One region of the Paenibacillus sp. MER 180 genome, then DNA from elsewhere that is predicted to be linked to it. Evidence: riboswitches for the same ligand, from Rfam matches in the RefSeq annotation. Region 1 holds a riboswitch; the other holds the start of a gene.

Region 1 (3,161 bases):
CTCTGTGAAGGATATTCCAGGCGTGCGCAAATATGTAGCTGTTGATGGAGGGATGACCGACAACCCTCGACCAGCGCTGTATGAGTCTCGTTATGAGGCACTGCTTGCTAACCGTGCGACTAATGAGTACACGGAGACAGTGTCGATAGCAGGAAAATGCTGCGAAAGCGGCGATATGCTGATTTGGGATGCTGTGCTTCCTGCCGTCCAGCAGGGCGATCTGTTGGCTGTGTCCTGCACAGGTGCGTACAATTATTCGATGGCAAGCAACTATAACCGTATTCCAAGACCAGCTGTCGTGTTCGTGCACAACGGGGAAGCGGATATTGTTGTACGTCGTGAGTCGCATGAAGATATCGTGCGCAATGACTTCATTCCAGCTCGTCTGCGCAAGGAGCCAGCGCTGAAATAGTACGGGATGTGACGATTGCAAGCTCGCGGCAGCAGTTGAATTTCATATCCGAAGTTACACCAGATATGGAAACTATTACATCATCCGATTATCTGTCTTGTCGTGGCATAACGATGAGGCAGAAATCGGGTGTTTTCTTTTTGTTAAGAAATAACGTATAATCGGATGAGCAAGCGTGAGCATTGTACATATGGAAGGAGACGATACATGATGAGCAAATATGCATTGATTGAATTGGAAAAAGGCGGCACGGTGAAAATCCAGCTCCATGAGCAAGAGGCACCAGGTACCGTTGCAAACTTTGAGAAGCTGTCCAACGAAGGTTTCTATAACGGCTTGACATTCCACCGTGTTATTCCGGGCTTTGTAGCGCAAGGCGGTTGCCCGCACGGAACAGGTACAGGCGGCCCAGGCTACACAATCAAATGTGAGACAAAAGGCAACCCGCACAAGCATGAGCGTGGTGTACTTGCGATGGCGCATGCCGGCAAGGATACAGGCGGTTCCCAATTCTACATCACTTACGATGCATTCCCTCACTTGGATGGCGTGCATACGGTATTTGGCAAAATTGTAGAGGGCATGGAGCATGTAGATGCTGTTAAGCAAGGCGACAAGATGAAGCAAGTTACAATCGTGGAAGAATAGAAATAATTGAGGGAAGGCGTGTATGCAGCTTGGCTGCTGCACGTCTTTTTTATTTGAACGCATCTGAATGGTTCCATGCGGTGAAGCGACACAAGTTGCATTTTACCAGGTCAGGTGGTACACTTCTAAGTGCAACATCTTAGAAACTAATTTTATAGCAATACGAATGACAGACCTTCAGGGCAGGGTGAAATTCCCGACCGGCGGTGATGAACTATTCTTGCGTGTGCAAGGTGTTCTTAGTCCGTGACCCGGGTGGATTCGTCCACACGGTGGATCTGGTGCAACTCCAGAGCCGACAGTATAGTCTGGATGGGAGAAGGGGCGTCAGGAGAGAAGAACTCGATAATTAGTTCTTTCAAGTTCTTATTTTCACAATTTCATGAGCATTCCAGGCGAAATGGACGGCGAATACCTGCGTAAGCGTGAGGTTTTCTATTCATCTATCGTCGTATTTGACATATGCGAAATCGTTGCAGTTTGCTGAGAACATCCTTGTTGTCGGTTTTATTTGTCATATACAAATGGAAATTATGCTTATGTGCGTCTATTGTGAAATTAAGTACATACCTGCAAGCTCAATCAATCATGCCCTTCGGAGGATCCGAAGGGCTTTTTTGCGTTAGCCTTGATCTGTTTGTGGAAAGGAGGATACCCAATGTCTGCTGTTATCAATGATGAACTGTACATGCAGCTCGCTGTGAACATGGCAGAGCAGGTGCTTGGACAGACCGATGTGAACCCTGCAGTTGGCTGTGTCATTGTGAACGAGGGACGAATCGTCGGTCTTGGAGCTCATTTGCGGCGTGGTGAAGGCCATGCGGAAGTCCATGCTTTACAGATGGCTGGTGAAGCGGCGAGAGGAGCAACTGCGTATGTGACCCTTGAGCCATGCAGCCACTATGGGCGAACACCGCCTTGCAGTCTGCGATTGATTGAAGCGGGAATTGCCCGTGTCGTGATCGCTTGCGTCGATCCGAATCCAGCGGTTGCAGGGAGAGGAATTGCTCTACTGAAGGATCATGGAATTGGGATAACGTTGGATGTGCTTCGGGAGAGAGGTCTCGCACTGATTGAAATGTTCGCTAAGCATATTACGACCGGCATTCCGTTCGTTACCCTCAAGACAGCAAGTACGCTGGACGGCAAGATCGCTACTTCGACTGGGGACAGCAAGTGGATCTCGAATGAGCGAAGTCGTGAACTCGTTCATTCGATGAGGCACCGTCATCAAGCGATTATGGTAGGCATAGGCACTGTGCTTGCGGATGATCCATCGCTGACAACACGTCTGTCAGTCCCTGGGGTAAACCCAGTGCGCTTGATTGTAGACTCGAAGCTTCGGATCCCTATGGACGCCAACGTCGTAACCGATCAAGCTGCACGAACCTGCATCTTCACAACTGCACGGGCAAGCGGGGAGAAGCGGCGTGAATTGGTGTCCCGAGGCGTGGAGGTCATCGAGTGCGGAGAAGGCGAGAAGGTAGACCTTCGGCAGATGATGGAATGGTGCGGCCAACATGAGATCGGATCCATACTCCTTGAAGGTGGAGGTCGATTGAATGGAGCGATGCTAGAGAAGAAGCTGGTCGACAAAGTTGCAATATTTATGGCTCCGATTGTCGTCGGCGGTCAGCATGCGCCTGGTAGTTTTGTGTTTGAAGGTGTAGAGCGGATGCAGGATGCATACCGGCTTCAGTATGTGGAGGTTGAGAAGTTCGGAGATAATATCTGCATCACTGGATATCCGTTCGGCAAGCGTGAGGTGGAGCATTTGACTCATTCCAGCATAAAGGAGGAGCATAGCAATGTTCACCGGACTCATTGAAGAAGTGGGCTCACTGCAGGCTGTGATGAAGCGAGGCGAGGCGATGGTGCTTCATATCCGAGCATCTAAGGTTCTAGAAGGCATGAAGCTGGGGGATAGCATCGCCGTCAATGGTGTTTGTCTGACCTCAACGTCCTATGATGGCAGCTCCTTCATGGCGGATGTGATGCCGCAGACGTTCCGCCATACGAATTTGAAGGATTTAAGGCCGGGCGATCCGGTCAATCTAGAGCGTGCAATGGCAGCAGGCGGACGATTCGGCGGTCATATTGT
Region 2 (3,161 bases), on a different contig from region 1:
GGGGACGATTAACTTATGGGAAGCAGCTGTGCTTGGCGTTGCACTGTCTGCCAATGCGCTTACAAATGGCCTAAGTGCTGGACTTATCGGATTATCACCGCTCGCCATATCCCTAACCGCAGCGATCGGCAGTTTTGTCACATTGTGGCTGGGTGCCGTGCTTGGGCAGAAGATGGCCAACATTCGCATAGGACGCTATACAGTAGGACAATTCAGCACGGTGCTAAGCGGAGCTATCATCATTCTTGTCGCTATCAATTCTTTCTTCTAACCTAACTAACATAAGAGACCCTGTCTGCTATGCGTTCAAGGCATAGCAGACAGGGTCTCTTATCATTTATGGAAGACGATTGACAGCAACTTCATTAAGAATCATTGCACTGCCACCGCCGATTAATTTTGTCTTGATACCATATACAACGCAATCCAGATGAGAACGAAGCCTGAAATTTGCGCTGCAGTGACCGCCTGATGGAACACGAACCAGTTCATCATCATCCCTACCAATGGGAATGACAACTCAGCTAGAGTCGCATAAGAGGCCTTAGTAGTGGATAGACCGCGATAATACAGCAAGAGACTAACCAATCCTGGAAGAAGGGCCTGCAAGAAGATGTAGAACGACAGCGTTCCCCATTCTGATGCGGCGAAATTCCAGCTTGGAGACTCCCATGATGTCAGCACAATGAGCAGAGGGAGTGCCATCACAAATCGCAGCGATGTGACCGTCTCATATTCCATTTTGTCGAGAAGCAACCGTCCCATAACTGTGGAACCGCCCCATAGGAATGCTGCTCCAAGTGCCAATAGACTGCTGAAGCCAATGACTTCATTGTAATGCCCAATTGGCAATGACCATCCAAAAGTCAATAAATACGTACCGATAATAGCAAGAATAAGCAGCAGTGAGAAGCGACGCGGAAGTGTCTCCTTCAACAACAGCCGCGCTAAAATGATAGCAAAGACTGGTTGAAGCTTCTGCAATAGCAGTACTCCATTCGCATCACCATGTGCAAATGCTTCTGTAAACATAATGGTGGCTATTACTGAGCCGCCCCATGACAGGAACAGCAATGCCAGTACATGCTTCCATGTGCAGTTGCGCAGCTCTTTCCGGTGCATCCATAACACCGGTATCGCGTACAAGGCGAGCATCAGATGCTCAATCAATACAATTTGGGTGGAAGTCATAGACTCCATGACCCATACCCGGAACAGTGGGCCAATCCCCCACAGTGCCGCTCCCATCGCGACGAACCATACTCCTCTTGCGGAGCCGCTCATGCGTGTGTCGGCCTGGATACGATGTTCCATATTCAATAACCTCCAAGGTTGTTGAATATAGGATCTAGACATGCAGAAGAGAAAAATTCGCATTAGACCTGTTGTTGTATGCAGTTGTACCAAACAACGTGTGCGAGATCTTCTTCCATCCGGACTATACCGTCGGCCTTGGCTTCTCACCAAGTCAGTCGCTGTTCATCCGTTCTATGCTTACATGTTACAGTAACCGAGTAAGCGAACAGCGAGTCGCGGGCTCGGGCGCAGCTGCACCCATACCGCCGGTCAGGAATTTCACCCTGCCCTGAAGATCCATATTCAATCCACATAGTAGCATGCTGTTGCGTCCTTGACATGCCCTGACTTCATTATATCTAGATTTTCAGATTGAGCAATATGACATTTCGCATTTTCATGAAAGTTTTCACCATTTGCATATATTACCACTCCCAAGTTTTCAACCAAACCTTCTTCACTCAATCATTGCATCTCTGTCTATTTCATCTACAATAGATCATATATAGCTGCACAATCATATATTGAGGAGGATTGTTCATGTCAATTGTTCGTTTGAACAAGAAACAGTTTTCTGAAGCCATATCGCTATCCGAGTATTCTTTCCAGTACAGCGTTGATTCTGGAGACTATGATGAATATTTGCATAAGATGGGGAAACATGAGATTTTTGGCGTGTACGATGAAGGCAAGCTCGCTGCGAAGCTTCATATCCTTCCTTTTCACATCTATATTGGTCAGAATAAGCTGAAAATGGGGGGAATCGGTGGGGTTGCCACCTATCCTGAATTTCGACGCAAAGGATATGCCAAGCAATTGCTGCACCACTCACTACGTGTGATGCAGGCCGCGGGAACTTCTATATCCATGCTCTATCCTTTCTCCATCCCCTTCTATCGCAAAGCAGGCTGGGAAGTCTTCAGTGACCGCATGACCTGCCAATTTACCCGTCATGATCTTATTCCATTTAACCCTGAACCGACAGGCGTTGTTCGCCGCTATACCAAGGATACGCATTCTATAGATATTGAAACGGTATATGACGCATGGTCATCGCAGCATTCAGGTATGATCGTTCGCGATCACGAATGGTGGCTTGATCACTATCATAATCGCACCGCGGCGGTGTATTATGACGAGCATTCGCATCCTCAAGGGTATATGTTGTATGAGATAAAAAACAATGCTATGCATGTACATGAATTCATGTGCGTTACAAGGGATTCTAGACAGGGGCTATGGAATTATATTTGTCAGCATGATTCTATGCTAGAGCAAGTAAATATGCGTCTTTGTGAGAATGAGCGCCTGTTTTTTGCCTTGAACCTTCCACGAATTGTGCGTACCATACAACCATTTGTCATGGCACGAATTGTAGATATCACTTTATTTCTACAGCAATATACGTTTGCACCTGTACCTGTACACCTTCCCCTCTCTATATACATAAGTGACGACCAGGCTCCGTGGAACAATGTTGTCATTCATTTTGACAACGGGCAAGCTGCTATTCACTCTCAAGATAGGAATCAGGTTCTTACCGCTGTCAACACGACCAACACCCTGTCCATGAACATTAGAGCACTCACAACCATGCTGCTAGGTTATCAGCGACCATGCGAATTGTTCGATAACGGATTTATTGCGGGTTCCATCAACAGTATTGAAATTCTAGAGCAGTTCGCTCCCCGACTTCATCCGTATATATCCGACGCTTTCTAAGCTAAGCGAAGTAAGTATGATCATCCATCTCCAATTGGCATGACGGTACGATCAGTTGCAGCGTCTCTCCCTCTCAATTGAGCAATAGGATTGTGAATCACAATTCATCTTCGTTATAATAAGCTGTATGAATCTTTGTAAGG

What was found. A riboswitch is a leader RNA that binds a small molecule or an ion and turns the genes downstream of it on or off. The one in region 1 is predicted to bind FMN.
Region 2: it holds a riboswitch for FMN, as region 1 does, so the genes downstream of both, M3661_RS10260 (DMT family transporter) here and ribD (bifunctional diaminohydroxyphosphoribosylaminopyrimidine deaminase/5-amino-6-(5-phosphoribosylamino)uracil reductase RibD) in region 1, are expected to answer to the same signal.

The regions. Positions count from the first base shown of each region.
Region 1 is NZ_JAMAVT010000003.1:260,157-263,317, forward strand. Features, by position in the region: gene lysA (diaminopimelate decarboxylase) at 1-412, shown strand, start outside; gene M3661_RS06175 (peptidylprolyl isomerase) at 623-1,060, shown strand; FMN riboswitch at 1,230-1,388, shown strand; gene ribD (bifunctional diaminohydroxyphosphoribosylaminopyrimidine deaminase/5-amino-6-(5-phosphoribosylamino)uracil reductase RibD) at 1,719-2,888, shown strand; gene ribE (riboflavin synthase) at 2,869-3,161, shown strand, end outside.
Region 2 is NZ_JAMAVT010000005.1:195,270-198,430, forward strand. Features, by position in the region: gene ytaF (sporulation membrane protein YtaF) at 1-271, shown strand, start outside; gene M3661_RS10260 (DMT family transporter) at 394-1,314, opposite strand; FMN riboswitch at 1,418-1,597, opposite strand; gene M3661_RS10265 (GNAT family N-acetyltransferase) at 1,837-3,018, shown strand.